2 regions of the Longispora fulva genome follow, and region 1 is predicted to be linked to the other one. Evidence: riboswitches for the same ligand, from Rfam matches in the RefSeq annotation. Region 1 holds a riboswitch; the other holds the start of a gene.
The links. Region 1 has a riboswitch for glycine ahead of gcvP (aminomethyl-transferring glycine dehydrogenase). Riboswitches for the same ligand answer to the same signal wherever they lie in the genome.
Positions count from the first base shown of each region.

Region 2: another riboswitch for glycine. It lies ahead of gcvT (glycine cleavage system aminomethyltransferase GcvT); the one in region 1 lies ahead of gcvP (aminomethyl-transferring glycine dehydrogenase).

Region 1 covers NZ_JADOUF010000001.1:1,732,143-1,743,413, forward strand. Annotated here, with positions in the region: gene IW245_RS07515 (spermidine synthase) at 1-297, opposite strand, end outside; gene IW245_RS07520 (SDR family NAD(P)-dependent oxidoreductase) at 383-1,801, shown strand; gene IW245_RS07525 (DUF6230 family protein) at 1,944-2,471, opposite strand; gene IW245_RS07530 (AraC family transcriptional regulator) at 2,545-3,540, shown strand; gene IW245_RS07535 (lytic transglycosylase domain-containing protein) at 3,766-4,560, shown strand; gene IW245_RS07540 (esterase-like activity of phytase family protein) at 4,593-5,792, shown strand; glycine riboswitch at 5,919-6,018, shown strand; gene gcvP (aminomethyl-transferring glycine dehydrogenase) at 6,097-8,961, shown strand; gene IW245_RS07550 (DUF5999 family protein) at 9,017-9,217, opposite strand; gene IW245_RS07555 (chorismate-binding protein) at 9,320-10,489, shown strand; gene IW245_RS07560 (substrate-binding and VWA domain-containing protein) at 10,531-11,271, opposite strand, start outside.
Region 2 covers NZ_JADOUF010000001.1:7,658,196-7,669,466, forward strand. Annotated here, with positions in the region: gene IW245_RS35430 (helix-turn-helix domain-containing protein) at 1-743, shown strand, start outside; gene IW245_RS35435 (acyl carrier protein) at 829-1,071, shown strand; gene IW245_RS35440 (SDR family NAD(P)-dependent oxidoreductase) at 1,064-1,804, shown strand; gene IW245_RS35445 (AMP-binding protein) at 1,801-3,237, shown strand; gene IW245_RS35450 (LuxE/PaaK family acyltransferase) at 3,234-4,280, shown strand; gene IW245_RS35455 (acyl-CoA reductase) at 4,277-5,506, shown strand; gene IW245_RS35460 (SigE family RNA polymerase sigma factor) at 5,609-6,109, shown strand; gene IW245_RS35465 (hypothetical protein) at 6,106-7,185, shown strand; gene IW245_RS35470 (SRPBCC family protein) at 7,351-7,797, shown strand; gene gcvH (glycine cleavage system protein GcvH) at 7,830-8,186, opposite strand; gene gcvT (glycine cleavage system aminomethyltransferase GcvT) at 8,183-9,262, opposite strand; glycine riboswitch at 9,381-9,470, opposite strand; gene IW245_RS35485 (hypothetical protein) at 9,613-9,861, shown strand; gene trxA (thioredoxin) at 9,910-10,266, opposite strand; gene IW245_RS35495 (MHYT domain-containing protein) at 10,503-11,271, shown strand, end outside.

The DNA of each region.
Region 1 (11,271 bases):
CCCGTCGCGCTCGACGACCCGCTGGGTGGAGCCGGGCCGGGTGGCGGCGACGTACCGTGGGAGGGTCAGCCCGCCCCCGCCCAGGTGCAGCACCCGCAGGGGAGCCCCGGCCGGCCCGGCGACGGCCACGATCGCCGCGACCCGCCGCATGTACTCGAACTCCAGATGTCCTGGATCGTCCAGATCGACGTAGGACTGCGCGACCCCGTCGACGAGCAGCGTCCAGCCGGCCCGGCGGCGCGGGTCCGGCACGAACTCGGCCTCGCCGAGGTCCACCGGCATCGTCAAGGGGTGCATGGGCTCACGCTAGCGCCGCCCGCCCGCCGGGACGCGGGCAGCACGGCCGTAGAGTTCTCGGGGCACACGGAAGAGGGGCAAGACCATGGGAATCGATCCGGAGCGGCTGTCGGCCGCCCTGCGGGTGCTCGCCGAGGCCGAACAGCTCGAGGCGGAGCACCCGGACGCCGTCGCGCTGCGCCGCGCCACGGCGGGGCTGTTCAAGGCCGTCAAGCAGCGCCGGCGCGCCGACCGCCGGGCCGCCGTCATGGCCGCCGACCTGGCCGTCACCGAGGCGACCGCCACCGGCGCGCCCGACCGGATCGACGACGAGACCCAGGGCATCCTGCTGGAGTCGCCCACGATCGGCCAGTCCGCCGGCACCCTGATCCGGGCCCGGGCCTGCTACACGTGCAAGACCCGCTACACCGAGGTCGACGCCTTCTACCACCAGCTGTGCCCGCCGTGCGCGGCCCGCAACCGGTCCCGCCGCGACGCCAGCGTCGACCTGACCGGCCGGCGCGCGCTGCTCACCGGCGGCCGGGCCAAGATCGGGATGTACATCGCGCTGCGGCTGCTCCGCGACGGCGCGCACACCACGATCACGACCCGGTTCCCCAACGACGCGATCCGCCGTTTCTCCGCGATGCCCGACTCTGCGGACTGGCTGCACCGGCTCAAGATCGTCGGGATCGACCTGCGCGACCCGGGCCAGGTCGTGGCCCTCGCCGAGTCGGTGGCCGCCGCCGGCCCGCTCGACATCCTGATCAACAACGCGGCGCAGACGGTCCGCCGCTCCCCGGGGGCGTACGCGCCCCTCGTCGAGGCCGAGTCCGCCCCCCTGCCGGCCGGCGAGCTGCCGGAGGTGCAGACGTTCGGTCACCTGCCGCGCGGCCGGGCCGAGCTGACCGGGACGGTGGAGCACCACTCGTTCACCCCGGCGATGCTCACCGAGCTGGCCCTGACCGCCGGGTCGACGTCGCCGGCCCGGATGGCCAACGCGACCGCCATCGACGCCGGGGGCCTGCGCCCCGACCTGCACGACGTGAACAGCTGGACCCAGAAGGTCGACCAGGTCGACCCGGTCGAGCTGCTCGAGGTGCAACTCTGCAACCAGACAGCCCCGTTCATCCTGGTCAGCATGCTGCGCCCGGCGATGGCGGCCGCCGAGGCCCGGCGCAAGTACGTCGTGAACGTCTCGGCGATGGAGGGCCAGTTCAGCCGGGCGTACAAGGGCCCGGGGCACCCGCACACCAACATGGCCAAGGCGGCGCTGAACATGCTGACCCGCACCAGCGCGGAGGAGATGCTGACCGACGGGATCCTGATGACGGCCGTGGACACCGGCTGGATCACCGACGAGCGTCCGCACCCGACGAAGATGCGGCTGCACGAGGAGGGCTTCAAGGCCCCGCTGGACCTCGTCGACGGCGCGGCCCGGGTGTACGACCCGATCGTGCGCGGCGAGAACGGCGAGGACCTCTACGGCTGCTTCCTGAAGGACTTCGAACCGGCCGCCTGGTAGCGCGCGCCCCGGAGGTCGCCGCCCACCCGGGCCGGCGACCTCCGGAACGTCCCCGCCATCCCCTCAGATGGCGGCGACCCCCGACGAGGCACCGCCGCGCCGCCCGGCGAGCGGCACCTCCCCGCGAGTCGTGGTCCTCACATCAGCATTCCGCCACGTCGACGCCCATCCGGACGTCGGTCCCGGGCATGCTCATCCACCCGGTGTTCGTCGCGGTGCCGGTCTGCGCGTAGTGGCTGACCCGCACCGCGGCCGCCGACATCCCGAACAGCCCCCGGTTGGGTTCGACGGGCCGCAGCCCGGACGTCTCGGCCCCGGTCATGGTCAGATCGGCCCCGTCGAGCTGTTGCGCGTCGAGGACGAGGTTGGTGATCCGGACCCGGTGGCCGGGCGTGCCGGCGGTCGCGCGCCACACCACGGGCCCGACCCGCCGGGACTGGCAGACCCGGGCGGCGGTGGCGTTGTCCAGGACGGCCACGGCGCCGGTGTCGCTGGTGGCGTACATCGCGAAGTTCTCGCCGGTGAGGTCGTCGACGCTCATCCGGTAGTTGTCGCCGGTGGCGGCGAACGCGACCGGGACGACGCCCAGGTCGATGAGGGGGGCGAGCACGATCAGGCCGCCGAGTGCCGCGGCGGCCGCGGTGGTGAGACGTCTTCTGTCGTGGGCCATGTCCTCAAGGTAGGTGTCAGATCCGCCACGGGTTATGGCGTGCGATGACACGTGGTTGCTATTTTCGGACACTGTGACAGTCTCCTGGCCGCAGCGCCGTGCCACCGCCGGTATCCGGCACATGCTCGCGGTGGCCGCTGAGGACGGCGTTCCGGCGGAGAGGTGCCTCGCCGGCACGGGCCTGCCCGCCGACCTGCCGGCGGAGGCGACCGGGGACCAGGAGCTCACGGTGGCCCGCAACCTGATCGCGGCCCTGGGCGACCCGCCGGGGCTGGGTCTGCGGGTGGGTGGCAACCACCGGCTGCCGGAGTTCGGCATCTGGGGGTTCGCGCTGCTGACCAGCCCGACGTTGCGGGACGCGGCCGTGGTGGGCCTGCGGCACCTGGGGTTGACGTTCTCCTTCGCCCGGATCCGGCTGGTGGAGGGGCCCGAGGAGGTGGCGATGGTCATCGACGACTCGGACGTGCCGGCCGACGTGCGGGCCTTCCTGTTGGAACGCGAACTCGTCGCGATCCACGCCATCATCGACACCCTGGTCGGCGAGCCGCTGCAACCGTTGCGCCTGGAACTGTCCGTGCCCCGCCCGCCGCACGGCGACCTGTACGAGTTGGCGGCCGGCTGCCCGGTCACGTTCGGGGCGCCGGAGAACGTGATCGTCGCCGACGCGCTGCTGCTGGACCGGCCGTTGCCGCACGCCGACCCGCACACGTGGGAGGTGTGCGAGCGGGAGTGCCGTGAGTTGCTGGTCCGCCGGGCGGAGGGCACCCTGGCCGTCGCGGTCCGCGACCGGCTGCTGGCGGGGGTGGGCACGGTGCCGGCGATGCCGACGGTGGCCGCGGAGCTGCACGTCACGGCGCGGACCCTGCACCGGCGGCTGGCGGCGGAGGGCACGTCCTACCGGCGGCTGCTCGACGAGGTCCGCCACGGGCTGGCGGTGGAGCTGTTGGGCACGACGGGGCTGAGCGTGGAGCAGGTGGCGGCGCGGCTGGGCTACACGGAGGCGTCGAGTTTCATCCACGCGTTCCGCCGCTGGACGGGCACGACCCCCAGAGCCCACAAACCTTTGTAGAGGTACGGAGGAGCCCGACCCGGTAACGCCGGTGGACCGGGGATCCCGGGTCGCGCGCGACGACCCCCAGAAGCCTAGCGACCTAGGATGCGCCAGCGGGAGTGACGGATGTCAACCTGTCAGTCACCCCTCGACGACGCAGCGCGCACGCTCCCGCGCGGGTCTGCGGCCCGGGTCGGTATGCGGCTAGGGTGGCTTCGGTCTACGGGAGGACGAATCGTGTCGATGCGCGGGCTCGTGCTGGGTGTGCTGATGGTGCTGACGGTGTCCGGGTGCGGGGGAGGTGCGGCCCCGAAACCGGTCTCGGCCCCGGAGGCGACCGCCGTGGCCCCCTCTCCGTCGGCGAGCCCGAGTGAGGAGCACACGACGGCGGCGATGGCCGCGGCCCCGACCCCGTCGCCGTCGAAGTCCGCGGCCCCGAAGCCGAAGCCGGCCCAGGTCAAGCCGAGCTACCAGGCGCCGACCGCCCCGGTGCCCACCCCGCCGGCCCCGCCGCCGCACACCCCGGGCAGCGACTGCCGGCACTACGAGGGCACGAACGCCGACCGGCCGGCCGTGAAGGCGGCGTTGACGGCGGCCGCTGGCCGGGAGTACTGGCAGTCGGTGCACTTCACCGTTCCGCTGACCCTGATGAAGGCCATCGCGTGGCAGGAGTCGGGCTGGCAGTCGGCGATCATCGCGTGCGACGGCGGCATGGGCACGATGCAGTTGATGCCGGGCACGGTGGACTGGATGAACCTGAAGTTCAACGACGCGCCGGAGGACCCCAAGACGCTGAAGGGGAACACGGTGTTGGGCGCGGAGTACCTGTCGTGGCTGATCCGGTATTTCGGGGACACCTACTTCGACCACACCTACGACCTGGCGAACGAGAACCTCCTCGACGTGGTGATCGCCGCCTACAACGTGGGCCACGCCGGGGTGCAGGACGAGGCCACGCACACGATCAAAATCCCGAACCAGCAGTACGTGAACAACGTTCGGGCTCTGATGACCAACTGCGAGTGCCTGAAGTTCTGACGCTGTTCACCCCGGCGGCCTACGGTCGCGCCATGAGAACTCCAGGACGGTTCGCGCTCGCTGTGAGCGTCGCCGCGTTGACGATCGGGCTGTCGGCCTCCACCGCCGGGGCCACCCCCACCTTCGGTCAGGCCACGCTGACGGGCTTCGCCGTGCTGCCGGCGCGCACGTTCGTGCCGGGGAGCGAGCCGGCGGGCGCCGCGCTGGGCACCGCCCCGGTGAACGGGGTGGCGTTGCCGTTCGCCGACCAGCCGGTGCAGGGTTTCAGCGGGGTGCTGCGCAACTCCGACGGCACGTTCGACGTGATCTCCGACAACGGGTTCGGCAACAAGGCCAACTCGGGGGATTTCCTGCTGCGCATCCACCGCCTCGCGCCGGACTTCGCGTCGGGGAAGGTGGACGTGGTCGGCGGGATCACGCTGACGGACCCGGACGCGAGGATCCCGTTCGCGTTGACCCGGCCGGACCGGGTGCTGACGGGTTCTGACTTCGACATCGAGTCGATCACGCGCACGCCGGACGGTTCGTACTGGATCGGTGACGAGTTCGGCCCGTACCTGCTGCACGTGGACCGGGCGGGTCGGGTGCTGCAGGCGCCGATCCCGTTGCCGGGGGTCAAGGCCCCGGAGAGCCACGAGCTCGAGGTGGGGGAGAAGCCGAACCTGGGCAGCTCCAAGGGCTTCGAGGGCATGGTCAAGAGCGTGGACGGGAAGTACCTGTACCCGCTGCTGGAGGGCACCGTGGCCGGGGACGCGCCGGGTGCGCTGCGGTTCAACGAGTTCGAGCTGAGGTCGGGCGCGTACACGGGAAAGCGGTGGACGTACCAGTTGGAGTCGCCGTCGAACTCGATCGGCGACGCGATCGCCGTGGACCCCGACCGGTTCCTGGTCGTGGAGCGCGACAACCTGCAGGGCGCGGCGGCGGCGTTCAAGAAGATCTTCCTCGTGGACCGGCGTGACCGGGACAAGGACGGCAAGATGGACAAGACGGTGGTCGCGGACCTGCTGAGCCTGGCGAACCCGCAGCACCTGGCGGGGGCGGGGGACACGTTCACGTTCCCGCACCAGTGCGTGGAGGACCTGGTGATCCTCGACGACCGCACGCTGGGGGTCCTCAACGACAACAACCTGCCGTTCTCGGCGGGCCGGGTGCCGGGGCAGGCCGACCCGAACGAGTTCATCACGATCAGGCTCAGCGAGCGGCTGCACGCCTACGAGCAGGCGAAGAGCTAGTCGGGGCAAACGGGGACGGTTCCGGCCGTCCCCGTTCCCTTTTACCCCAGTTTCCTAGGATGCACTACGCGCGGTGACCTGGGCCATCCGCGGAACCGATCACCGATGGTACGGTTGCCGTGCCGTCTCACCCGAGTGGGAGAGACCCCCTGGCCTTGTCGGCAGGGGGCGCCGAAGGGGCAATACCTCCCCGGAAACTCTCAGGCAAAAGGACCACTCGGGCAGGCACCTCTGGACTGGGCCGTGCCCGCGCGCAGAGGGGGAGGAAGCTCATTGCCCGAGCCGACTCTCCTGGAGTACACGTATGGCCAGTCAGCGCGCCAGTCTCACCGACCTCTCCCGCGGTGTGCCGTTCTCCCGCCGCCACATCGGCCCGTCTGCGGCCGACTCGCAGAGGATGCTCGACCTCGTCGGCTACGGCTCGACCGAGGAGCTCCTCGACGCCGCGATCCCCGACGCGATCCGCACCACCCAGGGCCTGAGCCTGCCGGCCGCGGCCACCGAGCCGGAGGTCATCGCGGAGCTGCGCGCCATCGCGGCGCGTAACCGGCCGATGGCGCAGATGATCGGCCTGGGCTACTACGGGACGCACACCCCGCCGGTGGTGTTGCGCAACGTGCTGGAGTCCCCGGCGTGGTACACGGCGTACACGCCGTACCAGCCGGAGATCTCGCAGGGCCGCCTCGAGGCGCTGCTGAACTTCCAGACCGTCATCTCCGACCTGACCGGGCTGCCGACGGCCGGTGCGTCGCTGCTCGACGAGGCGACGGCCGCCGCCGAGGCGATGACGCTGACCCGCCGGGCGAGCAAGGTCAAGAGTGACCGGTTCGTGGTGGACGCCGACGCGTTGCCGCAGACCATCGCCGTGATCGAGACCCGGGCGGAACCGCTGGGCATCGAGGTCCTCGTCGCCGACCTGTCCGCCGGCCTGCCGGAGGGCGAGTTCTTCGGCGTCCTGGTGCAGTACCCGGGGGCGTCGGGCGTGGTCCGCGACCACGAGGCGCTGATCGTCGACGCGCACGCGCGCGGTGCCCTGGTCGCGGTGGCCGCCGACCTGCTGGGGCTGTGTCTGCTGCGCGCGCCGGGTGAGATCGGCGCGGATATCGCGGTGGGTTGCGCGCAGCGGTTCGGGGTGCCGATGGGCTTCGGTGGTCCGCACGCCGGGTACATGTCGGTGCGCGCCGGGTTGGAGCGCAACATGCCGGGCCGGTTGGTGGGTGTGTCGAAGGACGTGGACGGCAATCCGGCGTACCGGTTGGCGTTGCAGACGCGTGAGCAGCACATCCGGCGGGAGAAGGCGACGAGCAACATCTGCACGGCGCAGGTGCTGTTGGCGGTGATGGCGTCGATGTACGCGGTGTATCACGGCCCGGACGGGTTGCGGCAGATCGCGGAGCGCGCGCACCGGATGGCCACTGTGCTGGCGGCGGGGCTGCGTGAGGGTGGTGTCGAGGTGGTGCACGGGGCGTTCTTCGACACGGTGACGGCGCGGGTGCCGGGCCGGGCGGCCGAGGTGGTGGCGCACGCGGCGGAGGCGGGGGTGAACCTTCGGCTGGTGGACGCTGACCTGGTGGGGATCTCGTGTGACGAGACGACGGTGGACGGCGATCTGCTGAGTGTGTGGCGGGCGTTCGGGCTGTCGTCGGTGTCTGTGTCGGATCTGGACGCGGCGACGCCGGACGCGTTGCCGGAGGGGCTGCTGCGGTCCGGTGAGTTCCTGACGCATCCGGTGTTTCACGCGCACCGGTCGGAGACGGCGATGCTGCGGTATCTGCGGTCGTTGTCGGACAAGGACTATGCCCTGGACCGGGGCATGATCCCGTTGGGTTCGTGCACGATGAAGTTGAACGCCACCACGGAGATGGAGGCGGTGACGTGGCCGGAGTTCGCGGACATTCACCCGTTCGCCCCGTCAGAGCAGGCGGCTGGGTACGAGTCGCTGGTTTCTGATCTTGAGGGTTGGTTGGCGGAGGTCACCGGGTATGACGCGGTGAGTGTGCAGCCGAACGCGGGTTCGCAGGGCGAGTTGGCGGGTCTGTTGGCGATCCGGGCGTATCACCGCGACAACGGGCAGGCGCACCGGGATGTGTGTCTGATCCCGTCGAGCGCGCACGGCACGAACGCGGCGTCGGCGGTGATGGCCGGTATGCGCGTGGTGGTGGTGGCGTGTGACGACGAGGGCAACGTTGATCTTGTGGACCTTGACGCGAAAGTGGAGAAGCACCGCGACAACCTGTCGGCGATCATGGTGACGTATCCGTCGACGCACGGGGTGTATGAGGCGGGGATCACGCAGTTGTGCGCGAAGGTGCACGACGCGGGTGGTCAGGTGTACGTGGACGGGGCGAACCTCAACGCGTTGCTGGGGTGGGCGAAGCCGGGTCAGTTCGGGGCGGATGTGTCGCACCTGAACCTGCACAAGACGTTCTGCATCCCGCACGGTGGTGGCGGTCCGGGTGTGGGTCCGGTGGGGGTGCGCGCGCACCTGGCGAAGTACCTGCCGGGGCATCCGTTGCACAATGAGTCGCCTGTGGGTCCGGTGTCGGCGGCGCCGCACGGTTCGGCGGGGATCCTGCCGATCTCGTGGGCGTATCTGCGGCTGATGGGTCCGGACGGTCTGACCCGGGCGACGGCGTCGGCTGTCCTGGCGGCGAACTATGTGGCGGCGCGGCTGCGCAACCACTACCCGGTGTTGTACGCGGGCAACAAGGGCCTGGTGGCGCACGAGTGCATCCTCGACCTGCGGGGGATCACGAAGGACTCGGGTGTGACGGTCGATGACGTGGCCAAGCGTCTGGTGGATTACGGGTTCCACGCGCCGACGATGTCGTTCCCGGTGGCCGGCACGTTGATGGTGGAGCCGACGGAGTCGGAGGACCTGGGTGAGTTGGACCGGTTCTGTGACGCGATGATCGCGATCAAGGGTGAGATCGACCAGGTGCAGGCGGGGGTGTGGCCGGCGGAGGACAATCCGTTGCACAACGCTCCGCACACGGCGGCGGCGGTGACGGCCGATGGTTGGGCGCATCCGTACTCGCGGCAGTTGGCGGCGTATCCGGGTGGGGTCAGTGCTGTGAAGTACTGGCCGCCGGTGCGGCGGATCGATCAGGCGTTCGGGGACCGTAACCTGGTGTGTTCGTGCCCGCCGCCGGAGGCGTTCGAGGAGTAGAGACGGATCAAGGGGCGTCCCGGGTGTGGGGCGCCCCTTTTTCTTTTGGGGTACTTCAGGCGGCGGTGAGGTGCAGGGCCGGTCCGCGGTGGGGGGCGATGGTCTGGCCGTCTGGCAGGAGTTCGCCCGTGTCCTCGAATATGATCACGCCGTTGCACAGGAGGCTCCAGCCCTGTTCGGGGTGGTGGTGGGTGATCCTGGCGGCTTCGCGGTCGACCGCGTCGGCGGTGGGGCAGGCTGGCTGGTGGGGGCACATTGTCGGTTCTCCGGTCTGGCGTGACGTGTCTCACAGACGCACTTCGCACGCTATCAAGTTCAACGGGTTTTGTGGCACACAGTAACGGGGGGAACGGAAGAAATGACCATTCGGTTGAGTCTGACGGCTCCTCCGGTCACTCCGCGTAATTGTCAAGGGACTGTGAGGGTTCGGGATCGGCTGGAATGGCGGGTAGGGGACCCTGGTGATCCGGCCGCGTTGGCTGAGGAATTCCTCACCCTCCACCGTATGCCGGTCGCCGACCTGTCGTTACTTCCAGGAGGCTCTTGTCCGGGCGGACCGGACGGGTCGCTGTGCGGGGCGGCGGTGCTGTTGTCGGGGGCCGGCGGGGCGGCGGCGATCGGCGCGCCGACGGGCGCGCCCTCCCCGTCGCCGGCGGTGCCGGATCTGGTGGTCGTCGTGTACGAGCACTGTCCACCGGCGGCCCCCGCGGTGTCGGGTGGGTGGCGGTTGGGGGCGTGGGCCCCGTCGTGGAGTACCCGCCAGCACGCTGAGGCGGTCGCCAGCGTCCGTGCGGCCATCGGCCGGGGTGACGTGTACCAGGTGAACGTGGTGGGGCACTGGTCGGCCTCGTACACCGGTGACCCGTCGGCGGCCCTGGAACGGGTCGCGGCGATCGAGGGCGCCGTGTACGGGGGCGTGGTGTCCGGGGACGGGTGGGCGGTGGCGTGCGCGTCGCCGGAGACCCTGGTGTCGGTGGCGGCCGGGCGGGTGCAATCCCGGCCGATTAAGGGCACCCGGCCGGCGACGGAGCAGGGCCGGCGGGAGTTGTTGGCGTCGGCGAAGGAACGCGCCGAGCACATCATGATCGTCGACCTGGTCCGCAATGACCTGGCCCTCGTGGCGCGCACGGGTTCGGTGCGGGTGGAGGAGCTGTTCGCGTTGCGCCGCTGGGTGGGGCTGTGGCAGGCGGAGTCGGTGGTGGCCGCGGACCTGTCGGGCGGCGTGGGGCTGGCCGGGGTGTTGCGGGCCGTGGCGCCGGGGGGTTCGGTGACCGGTGCCCCGAAGCGGGCGGCTCTGGCGGAGGTGGCGCGTCTGGAGCGGGTGGGTCGGGGGCCGTCGATGGGTGCGGTGGGGTGGGTGTCGGCGTTCGGGGTGGATCTGGGGTTGACGATCCGGACGGTGGCCGCCGACGGCGACCGGGTGCACGTGTGGGCGGGGGGCGGGATCACGTGGGGTAGTGAGCCGGCCGCGGAGGTGGCCGAGGCGGCGGCGAAGGCCGGTCCGCTGTTCGGCGCCCTGCGGGGATAGAAAGAAGGGGGGCCAACCGGCCCCCCTTCTTCGTGTGTGGTCTAGCTGAACAGCGCGTCGAGCATGACGGGGCCGATGTCGCGGGCCGTCTTGGACTGCAGGGCCCGCCCGCCGGACGCCAGGGCGATCTTCTGCAGGGCGCCGAAGTCGGGGTTGGGTCCGTAGCCGATGGTGACGACCTGGACCTTCTTCTTGCCGTCCTCCTTGGCGTTGCCGTCCTTGAGTTTGGTGACGAGGGCGTCCAGGCTCAGGCCGCCGGGGACGGTCTCCTCCGAGCCGTCGGTGATGACGACGACGACGTTGGCGGCGTCGGGGAGGAAGTGGCCCTGGACCTCCTGGTGGGCGGCCCAGGTGGTGTTGAACAGTGCGGTGTTGCCGGCGGCGGTGAGGCCGTTGATCTGTCCGACGAGGTTTTCGCGCTGTTCGGTGTCGAGGGTCTTGATGGGGGCGACGGGCCGGTAGTCGGGGCCGCCGGGGGTGGGGGTGGAAAACGCCCACAGTCCGACGTGGGCCTGGGTGCCGAACATGCCGACGGCGTTGGTGGCGGCTTCCTTGGCCAGGTCGAGCTTGGTGCGGCCGCCGGTGCCGGGGACGACCTCGTTCATGGAGCCGGTGACGTCCATGACGAGGAGCAGGTTGACGGGGCGGGCCAGGGCCGACCAGGTCTTGCGGGTGACGGCGACGGACTCGGGCAGCAGCACGGCGCGGGGCAGGGTCTGCACCTGGGGCTGGATGCCGGTGGCGGTGGCGAAGTTCGCGCCGCCGATGCGGTTGGAGTCGCG
Region 2 (11,271 bases), 5.9 Mb from region 1:
AGCGGCAGGACTCGCTGCGGGCGGTCACCGCGCTGGAGGAGATCCTCGGCCTGCCGCCGGCGGCCCTGACCGTGCTCCTCGGTCCACCGCGTCCCCGGGGGCGCGGGGTGGGCCTGCCGCCCGGCGCCCGGCGGTACGCGGAGCTGATCTCGCCGGTGTCGGCCCTGGACCGGATGCTCGCCGAGCTGGACAGCCCGGCCGACGGCAGGCTGCACACTGTCAGCCTGTTCGAGGACCTCGACGTCGGCGTCGACCGGTCCGGGGTGCGCCGACGTTGCCTGCACGTCGTGAAGGCGCACCAGGAGGTCGACCGGTACGTCACGATCTTCCAGGGGGACGAGGGCTGCGACCCGTATCTGATCGAGGTCGTGCCGATCGCCAACTGCCGGCTGGGCCGGACCCGCAGGGACGCCGCCTCGGGCATGGTCGTCGCCGAGCTGCTCTTCGACCGGACCCTGCGGATCGACGAGACCCACATCCTGGAGTACGAGTACCGCGACGCCAGCGGGGTCGAGTGCCGCGACTACCACCGTGGGGTCAGGTTCCCCACCGGCCAGCTCGTCGTCCAGGTCCGGTTCGTGCCCGACGCGATGCCGGTGCGGTGTTACCGCTACACCCAGCGTTACCTCAACGGGCCCGACATCGAACGCACCGAACTGACCGTGACCGGGCACCGGACGATCCACATGATCGCCACGGAGGTGTCACCCGGCATCGTGGGGGTGCGGTGGGACTGGGAGTGACCGGGCGGCAGCCGCTGTACACTCGCCCCCGAGGTGCGGCCTGACCAGCACCGGCCGACCTGAACGGAACGGGACCCCGGATCACATGAGCAACCTGGACCGACTGCGCGCCGCCTTCCGCCAGTCGCTGGACCTCACCGCCGAGTACGACGTCGACGTGCTGGAGTACCGCGGGATCGACAAATGGGACTCGCTTGCCCATATGTCGCTGGTCGCGGAGATCGAGGACGTGTTCGACGTCATGATCGACACGGAGGACGTGATCGACATGAGCTCGTTCACCAAAGCGCGCGAGATCCTCGAGAAGAACGGCGTCGTCTTTGGCTGACCCCCGGGTCGCCCTCGTGACCGGCTCCTCGCGCGGGATCGGCCGGGCGGTCGCCCACCGGCTCGCGGCCCAGGGGTACGCGCTCGTGCTGCACGGCCGGACCGTCGACTCCGCCCGGGCCACGGCCGACGAACTCGTGGCCGGATACGGCACGGACGTGCTCGCCACGCACGGCGACGTCGCCGACCCGGTGGCCGTCAAGGCCCTGGTCCGTCAGGTGTTCGAGCGGCACCGCCGCCTCGACGCGCTGGTCGTCAACGCCGGCACCCACGAGGCCGGCCTCCTCGGCATGATGACCGACGCCTCCGTCGAACGACTGTTCGCCGTGAACGCCGTCGGCGCGACCCACACCCTGCAGGCGGCGCTCAAGCTCCTCCGCCGGGGCACGTCGCCGGCCGTCGTGCTGGTGTCCTCGGTGATGGGCACGCACGGCGCGGCCGGCCAGGTCGTCTACGGCGCGGCCAAGGCCGCCGTCGCGGGGCTGACCAGGGCGGCGGCCAAGGAGCTCGGGCCGGCCGGCATCCGGGTCAACGCCGTGGCCCCCGGGTTCGTGGCCACGGACATGCTCGACACCCTGGACGAGGCGGGCCGTGCGGGGCGGATCGCCGCGACGGCGTTGCGCCGGCTCGGCGAGCCGGACGACGTCGCCGAGGTCGTCGCGTTCCTGTTGTCCGACTCGGCCAGGTTCGTCACCGGCCAGGTGCTCGCCGTCGACGGTGGATTGGTCCTCTGATGTCCCTGCTGCATCCCGACGCCCGGCTCGTCGACGCCGTCACCGGCGACGTCCTGGGCGGCGCGGCCCTGACCGCCGAGGTGGCCGCCGTGACGGCCGCGCTGGCGGGGCTCACCCCCGGTGTCGTCTTCGCCCGGATGTCGACGGACGCGGCGGCTGTCACCCGCTACCTCGGGACGTGGGACGCCGCCCGGCCGGTCGCGCTGCTCGACCCGGCGCTGCCCGGGCGCACGCTCGCTGACCTCGTCGACCGGTTCGCGCCCGCCGTGGTGCTGGGCCTCGACGCCCGGCCGGCGGTGGGGGAGGCCGAGAAGGCCGTGGCGGAGGCCCCGGAGGGATACCGGGAGATCGGGCACCCTGTGCTCGGCCGGCTCTGGGAGCGGGAGACCCCGCCGGAGTTCCCCCCGCACCCGGACCTCGGCGTGCTGCTGGCCACCTCCGGCTCGACCGGGGACCCGAAGCTCGTCCGGCTGTCGCGGTCGGCCGTCCTGGCGAACACCGCCGCGATCGTCGACGCGCTGGGGATCACCGGCGCCGAGGTGGCCGCCTCGACCCTGCCGTTCTTCTACAGCTTCGGCATGTCCGTGCTCAACAGCCACCTGTCGGCCGGGGCGACCGTGCTGCTCGAGTCGGGCGGGCTGACCGCGCGGCCGTTCTGGACGGCGGTGAACGCGTACGGGGTGACGTCGCTGGCCTGCGTGCCCTACCAGTACGAGATGCTGCGCCGGCTGCGGTTCGACCCGGCGAAGTACCCGACGCTGCGGACGCTGACCCAGGCGGGCGGCCGGCTGCGTCCCGAGCTGGTCGCCGACTTCCACCAGCGGATGGCGGCGGTCGGCGGTCGGCTGTTCGTGATGTACGGCCAGACCGAGGCCGCCCCGCGCCTGACCACCCTGCCCGCCGGCCGGCTCGCGGACAAGATCGGCTCGGTGGGGCCGGCTGTGCCCGGCGGGGCGCTGTCCGTCCGGCTGGAGGACGGCTCGGAGACCACGGAGCCCGGCGTGACCGGCGAGATCTGGTACCGGGGCCCGAACGTGATGCTCGGGTACGCCGAGACCGCGGCGGATCTGGCGCTCGGCGACGAGCAGGGCGGCGTGCTGCGGACGGGTGACCTCGGCCGGCTCGACGAGGACGGCTACCTGTACATCAGCGGCCGGCTGAAGCGGTTCGGCAAGGTGTTCGGCGTCCGGCTCAACCTCGACGACATCGAGGCGATGCTCCGCGACCGGGGCCCGGCGGCCGTGGTCAGCGGCGACGACAAGGTCGTCGTGTGGCTGGAGGGCGCGGACGAGGAGACGGCGCGCGGGACGGCCACCGACCTCGCCGAGCGGCTGAACCTGCACTGGTCCGGCTTCGACATCCGAGCCACGGACGCGCTGCCGCTGCTGCCCAACGGGAAGATCGACTACCGGACCCTGGAGGCGGCGTCATGACCGACGGCGTGTTCACCCTGACCCAGGCCGAGAAGGAGGCCCGGCTGCTGCCCCAGTTGGCCGAGCTGACGGAGCGGCACCGGGCGGGCGGCGCGGAGTACGCGCGGATCCTGGCGGCGACCGGCCACGGCCCGGGGCGCGGCTACGACCGGATCGGTGATCTGCCGTGGCTGCCGGTCCGGCTGTTCAAGACCCACCAGCTCAAGAGCATCCCGGACGACGAGGTGTTCAAGGTCCTGACCTCCAGCGGCACCACAGGCGACGTCAGCCGGATCTACCTGGACAAGGCGGCGGCCGCGGCCCAGACCCGGACCCTGGCCCGGACCATGCAGAGCGTGCTCGGCCCGAAGCGGCTGCCCATGCTCGTGGTGGACAGCAAGGCGATCACCCGCAAGGGCAGCGCCCGCTCCGCCGGCGTGTTGGGGATGGCCACCTTCGGGCGGGACCACGTGTGGGTCCTCGACGAGGACGAGAAGCCGGACGTGGACGCGGTGCGCGCGTTCCTCGCCGCGCACGGCGACCGGCCGTTCCTGATCTTCGGTTTCACCTTCATGGTCTGGCTCTTCCTGTACGAGCTGGCCCGCGACCACGGCCTCGACCTGTCCAACGGCGTCCTGGTCCACTCCGGCGGCTGGAAGAAGCTGGTGGACCGGTCGGTGGACAACGCGGAGTTCCGCCGGGCGTTCGCCGCCGACACCGGCCTGGTCCGCATCCACAACTTCTACGGCATGGTCGAGCAGATCGGCGTCGTCTACCTGGAGGGCGCCGACGGCAACTCGCTGTACTGCCCCGACTTCGCCGACGTCGTGATCCGCGACCCGGAGACCTGGGCGGAGCTGCCGCCCGGACAGCCCGGCCTCGTCGAGGTGGTCAGCACCCTGCCCGAGTCCTATCCCGGGCACGTGCTGCTGACCGAGGACCTCGGCGTGGTGCACGGGGTCGACGACGGCGCCTGGCCCGGCAAGCGGTTCTCCATCCTGGGCCGGCTGCCCCGGGCCGAGGCGCGCGGGTGCAGCGACACGTTCCAGGGAGGGGCGGCATGATCTCGGTGCGCTTTCCGGCGGGCCCGCCGACCACAGTGGACGCCCTCGTCGCCGACACCACCGCCGAGCCCGTCGACGGCCGGCTGACCGTCGGGGACGACCGGGTCCGGGACTTCCTGGTCGCCTTCTCCCGGCGGCTGCTGCGGCCGGATCTGGCCCGCCGGTACCCGGAGCTGGGTTCTCTGGGTTTCTTCCTCCGCAAGGGCGAGCTGGCCAGGGCCGTCGAGCGGCTCGGGGACGGCGCGGCCGGGACGCGGCACAACCCGCGCGGGCTGGTCCTGCACTTCCCGCCGGCCAACGTCGACACCATCTTCGTGTACTCGTGGGCCCTGTCCGCCCTGGCCGGCAACGCCAACATCGTCCGGGTGTCCGACCGGTCGGCCGGCGCGGCGGAGAGCATCCTGGGCGCGCTCAACGAGGTGCTCGCCGACGCGCACCCGGCCGTGGCCCAGACCCAGGGCATGGTCAGCTACGGCCGCGACGACGCCACGACGGCGGCCCTTTCGGCAGCCTGCGACCTGCGGGTGATCTGGGGCGGCGACCGGTCGGTGACCGAGATCCGCGGCTACCCGCTCGCGCCGCTGGCCCGGGACCTGGCGTTCCCCGACCGGTCCTCGTTCGCCGCGCTGTCGACGGCGGCCTGGCTGGCGGCGACCCCCGAGGTCCGGCGCGCCGCCGTGGACGGGTTCGCCAACGACACCTACTGGTTCGACCAGGCGGCGTGCTCCTCGCCCCGGGCCCTGTTCTGGGTCGGCGGCGAGGCGGAGACCGCCGCGGCCCGCGAGGAGTTCTCGGCGCTGCTCGACGAGGTGGTCGCCGCCCGGGGCTGGGCGGTGGACGCGGCGATGGCCGTCGAGAAGCGGGTCGCCACCTACGGCCTGGCCGCCGACGGGGCGGCCACCAGGGTCGCGTTCGCCGGCAACGCCGTGGCCCACGTCGACCTCGCCGGCGTCGGTGACGTGCCCCGCCGCTGGCTCGGGGCCGGCACCCTCTGCCACGTGCGGGTCGACTCCCTTGTGGACCTGGTGCCGACGGTGCGGCGCAAGGACCAGACCCTCGCGCAGTTCGGGTTCACGATGGCCGAGCTGGACGCGTTCGTGACCGCGCTCGCCGGCCGGGGGATCGACCGGATCGTGCCGTTCGGCTCGGCGCTCACGTTCGCCGGGGTGTGGGACGGCTACGACCTGCTCCGCGAGTTCACCCGGATCACCACGATCTCCGCCTGACCCCGGACGGCTTTTCCGGGCCGATGTCCGGCGTCGGGTGTCAACAGATCGCCGCGGGTGCGGCGTTCTCCTCTCTGACAACCTGACGGAGAGGACCTGCGGGTGACGTTCGAGGAGTACGTGACGGCCAGGGGACCGGGGCTCGTGCGGCTGGCCCGGCTGCTGTGCGGGGACCCGCACCGCGCCGAGGACCTGGTGCAGGAGGTGCTCGCCAAGGCGTACGCGCGGTGGCGCAGGATCGCCGGCACCGAGCGGCCGGACCTGTACGTCCGCCAGATGCTGGTCAACCAGAACCGGTCCTGGTGGCGCCTGGGCCGCAACCGGGAGCTGACCGTGGCCGAACCGGCCCCGGCGGCGTCGGTGGCCGGGGCCGAATGCGGAGTGGTCGAGCGGGACGCGCTGTGGCGCATGGTGCTCGCCCTGCCCGAGCGGCAGCGCGCCGTGCTCGTGCTGCGCTTCTACGAGGACCTCGACGACGCGGCCATCGCGGAGATCCTCGACTGTTCGCCCGCCACGGTCCGTACCCACGCGATGCGGGCGCTGGCCCGACTCCGTGCACTCCACGCGCCGGAGCCGGCGCCCAGTACTGGAGGACAGCTGTGAACTTCGAGGACCAGATCACCGACACCCTGACCGCGCACGCGGAGGGGGAGGTCGACACGGGGGCGTTGCTGACCCGGTCGACGGCACGGGGCAGGACGCTGCGCCGGCGCCGGCACGGGGGGATCGCGCTGGCGGCCGTGGCCGTCCTCGGGGTCGGGGTGGCCGTGCCGGTCGCGCTGTGGCCCGACGGCCGGCCGGCCGCGCCGCACGGGACGTTCGCCGCCCCGTCCGCGGCACCTTCGACGTGGACGCTGGTCGGTGTCCAGCCGCCGGGACTGCCCGAGGCGACGGGCGTGCCGAACGCCGCGACCGATCCGGGGGTACTGGGCTCCGACGCCGGCCTGCTGCACCTGTCGTTCGACCCGGTGCCGCTGGCGGCCGGGCGGGCCGCCCAGGTCTCGGAGGCGTCCTGGGCCAGCCGGGCCGGCTACGAGGCCGTCACCGTCGGCCCGCTGGACGTCAGCTTCTCCGCCGGGGCGACGGCCGCCCAGCAGGAACTCGGCGAGCGGTTCACCCCGGTCGGCGAGATCACGGTGCACGGCCGGCCGGCGACCCTGCTGAAGGGCACCGGCGACGCGGCGGCCCGGTACGCGGTGCGCTGGGAGCCGGCCCCCGGGGTGCCCGTGGTCGGGGTGTCGAACAACCAGGCGACGAAGGAGGACCTGCTGGCCGCCGCCGAGGCGCTGCGGGTGGACCGGGTGCTGCGGTGCGCGCCGAGGTTCGGCAGCACGGGCCTGCCGGCGGGTGCCAGGCTCACCGGTTGCTACATCAACTCCGACGCGCGGGGGGCGACGCCCGGCGGCCAGTTGACCTACACCGGCGCGGGGGGTTCGATCCTGCAGATCCGGGACAACGAGACGATCCCTCTGGCGCAGAACGGCGACCTGAACGGCGCGTCGCCGAACACGACGGTCGCCGGCCACCCGGCCTACTGGCGCGACGGTGGGCAGCAGGGCCTGTCCGGCCAGATCCTGACCGTGACCGACTGGAACGGTCGGCAGGTCAGCGTCCTGGTCACCGGCTCCTACGGCCGGGCGGACGCCGAGCGGGCGATGGCGGCGATGACCTGGTCCTGACGTCCTGAGGGCGGCCGGGTCGGACGCACGGCCCGGTCCCGAGGTCGGGCGTCCCCGGGGACGCCCGGGCGGGGCACGGGGATACCCGGGGCGGGGCACGGGGGATATATCCGGGGCGGGGCGCGGCGGGAGCCGTCGGCCCCGCCCCGGGCATAGGCTGGGGGCATGACAGCGCTGGTCACGGCAGGGATCACCATCAGAGCGACCCCGGAGCAGGTGTACGCGGCCCTGGTCGACTGGGAGTCCCAGGGCGCCTGGATCCCGTTGACCACCGTCCGGGTCACGGAGGGCGACGGCGGGGTGGGCAGCGTGGTCGAGGCGGTCACCGGGGTGGGGCCGGCCAGCTTCGTGGACGTGATGCGGGTGGAGGCGCTGGAGCCGCCGTACACGATCAGGGTCATGCATGTCGGGAAGCTCGTGCGCGGGCCGGGGGTGTTCCGGTGCGTGCGGCGCGGGGACGGCGCGACGGACCTGGAGTGGCGTGAACGGCTCGAGCTGCCCGGAGGGAAGGCCGGGCAGCTCGGATGGCCGTTGGTCAGGCCGGGCGCGGAGGCCTCCCTGAAGTGGGGGCTGCGGCGCCTGGCGCGGCGGCTGGAATCCACCGCCTGGTAGTGCCGGGACCGCCGCCTGGTGCGGCGGCGGCCTCAGGCCGAGATGAGCGCCTGGTACGCCTCCTCGGTCAGCAGCTCGCCCGACTCGGTCACCGCGACCGTGAACAGCCAGCCCGCGCCCTGCGGGTCGGAGTTGATCAGGGACGGGTCGTCGACGACGGCCTCGTTGCGGGCCACGACGGTGCCGGTGACCGGTGCGTACAGCTCGCTGACCGACTTGGTGGACTCCAGCTCGCCACAGGTCTCGCCGGCCTTCAGCTCGGTGCCCGGCTCGGGGAGTTCGACGTAGACGATGTCGCCGAGGGCCTCCGCCGCGTACGCGGTGATGCCGACCGTGGCCGGCTCCTCGCCGGTGATCCACTCGTGCTCGGCGGTGTAGGACAGGCTCACGACGTGCTCCTTCGGTAGAACGGTAGGGGTGAGAGCTCGACAGGTTCGAGGCTGCCGCGCACGTCCACGGCCAGGGGCGCGTTGACGGTCGATACGTAGGCCATCGCGATCGGACGGCCCAGGACGGGCGAGACCGCCCCTGAGGTGACGACGCCGAGGTGCGCGCCGGTGCGCAGGTCGACGACGGGCTGGCCGGCGCGGAGTACCCGGCGGCCGGCGGAGACCAGGCCCACCAGCCGGCGGGACCGGGGCGCCTCGGCGGCGGCGGTCAGCGCGGCCCGGCCCACGAAGTCGGCGGGCTTGTCCAGTCGGACGACCCGGCCGAGCCCGGCGTCGTACGGGGTGGTGTCGCAGGTCAGCTCGTGGCCGTACAGCGGCATGCCGGCCTCCAGGCGCAGCGTGTCCCGGCAGGCCAGCCCGGCCGACCGCAGCCCGTGCGGCTCCCCGGTCGTGGTCAGCGCCCACCACACGGCGGAGGCGTGCTCGGCGGGCACGTACAGCTCGAAGCCGTCCTCGCCCGTGTACCCGGTCCGGGCCACCCACAGCGGGATCCCGTTGATCGAGCCGGGGATGACCGCGTAGTACGGCAGGCCGCCGAGGTGCGCGTCGCAGATCAGCGCGAGGATGCCGGCGGCGCTCGGGCCCTGGATCGCGATCAGCGACCGGTCGAGCCGGTCGAGGTCGGCCCGGAAGCCCGCGAGCCGCACCGACAGCGCGTCGGACACCACGCTCGTGTTCGCGGCGTTGGCGACGACCAGATAGCGGTCCTCGGCGAGCCGGTAGCAGATCAGGTCGTCGAGGATCCCGCCGTCGGACTGGCACAGCAGCGTGTACCGGGCCTGCCCCACCACCAGCTCCGACAGCCGGCCGACGAGGGCGAAGTCGAGCGCTCCGGCAGCTTCGGGCCCGTGGATCTCGAACTGGCCCATGTGCCCGAGGTCGAACAGGCCGGCGGCCTTGCGGACGGCCAGGTGCTCGGCGCTCTCGCTGCCGTACCGCAGCGGCATCCGCCAACCGGCGTAGTCGGTCAGCGTCGCGCCCAGGGCGAGGTGGTGCTCGTACAGTGCTGTGCGCACAGGAGGCTCCCAGGGTGGAGTGGGTGGGCCTCCCCCTCTGTCATCGGAACCTGAGAGCTTCACCGCCGTGGGGCGGCTTGCACCGTGGGTGAGCCTCGCGGCTGCTTTCCAGAGTTGCCTAACCCGGGCGGTAAGTGGGCCTGAGAGTGTGCGGGGAGTCTTGCTCCTTCGGCGTGACCTCGAAGGTCAGCTCTCCCGCTCGGGGTCGTCGGCGTGTGCAGTTGTGCCGTGAGACTAGGTGGCCGTGCCGACGCCGGTCAAGGCGGGTCCCAGCCAGCGGGCGAACGGCCCATTGACCGGTACCGATCGATGGGGTGAAAGTGTAGCCACCGCAACGAGAGGAGTGGTTGATGAGAAGATTCCTGGTACCGACCTTGGTGATCGCCGCGACCCTGCTGGGTGGGGTGACGCCGGCCTTCGCGGCCGGGCCGCCGACGCCGCCGCCGAGCGACCCGGGTTCGTGGAGCTACGTGCACAGCTACCCGACCGGGGGCGCGTGCGGGGACGCGGGCCGCCGCTACGTGGACTTCGGCGAGGGCACCGACTACCTGTGCGTCGGTTACGCCGGCGGCTGGGCGCTCTGGCTGAACGGGGGCTGACGGCACTTCGGGGCCTCCGCGGTCGCGGGGGCCCCGAACTCGTGCGGGTCAGGCGGACTCGGCCTCGGCGCGCAGCTTGGCCATGTCGAGGTCCTTGGCCTTCTGGAGCAGGTCGTCGAAGTCGGCCGGGCGCAGGGCGCCGGGCTCGCTGTAGACGATCGTCTTGTCGCGCACGATCATCAGCGTCGGGATCGACTGGATGTTGAACGTGGCGGCCAGCTCCTGCTGGGCCTCCGTGTCGATCTTGCCGAACACGATGCCATCGTTCTTCTCCGACGCGGCCTCGAACGTCGGGGCGAACTGGCGGCACGGGCCGCACCACTCGGCCCAGAAGTCCAGCACGACGAAGTCGTGCTCCGAGAGCAGTTCGTTGAAATTGTCCTTGGTGACTGTGATCGTCGCCACTATCGCTCCTTGGGTATGTGTGGGCGTCACTGGGAAAACGCTGGCGGGGCCGCCGCTGTTCCCCATCCGACATGTCCGTTGATCAAGAGACAAATTCGTTGAGAGCACACAGCTTGTGCGACCCTGATTCACCTCGGGATGGCTCAATGATCCCTGTCGTTATCGGACGACGGTTGGATCCCCTGGAGGGCGACATGGCTGAGTTGCATCAGTTCGCATATGGCTGGGTGAATCCGGTGATCTCATACGTGATCGCGGCGTTCGGCTGCGCGATCGGTCTGGTGTGCACGGCCAGGGCGAGGGCGGCGCGCAACGGGGCGCACCGGGAGAAGTGGCTGGTCCTGGGGGCGGTGTCCATCGGCGGCACCGGAATCTGGCCGATGCACTTCATCGCGATGCTCGGCTTCGACGTGCCGGGCACCATCGTCCGGTACGACGTGGCGCTCACCGTCGCCAGCGCCCTGATCGCCATCCTCGCCGTCGGGATCGGCCTGTTCATCGTCGGCCACGGCGGGGTGTCCCTGCTCCGGATCATCCTCGGCGGGGTCTTCACCGGCCTCGGGGTGGCCGCGATGCACTACACCGGGATGGCCGCGATGCGGATGGGCGGCTCCGTCGGCTACGACCGGGCGTACTTCGTCGCCTCCGTGCTGATCGCGATCGTCGCGTCGTCGGTGGCGCTGTGGTTCACGGTCAACGTCCAGGGCTGGGGCCCGGCCGTCATCGCCGCCCTGATCATGGGCGTGGCCGTGGTGGGCATGCACTACACGGCCATGTTCGGGGTCCAGGTGCACCTGCACCCGATGGACGGGCCGATCGACGGCGTGAGCCCGTTCCTGTTCGTCGCGCCGATCACCCTGCTGATCAGCTGCGCCCTGGTCATGCTGATCTTCAGCGTGCTGTCCCCGCCGGCGGAGGACGAGGCCGACATCGTCGCCGGGCTGTCGCCGATGATGGACACCGCCCCCGAGCGCGGCGCGGCGCTGCTGCCCCGCCGGGTGGCCC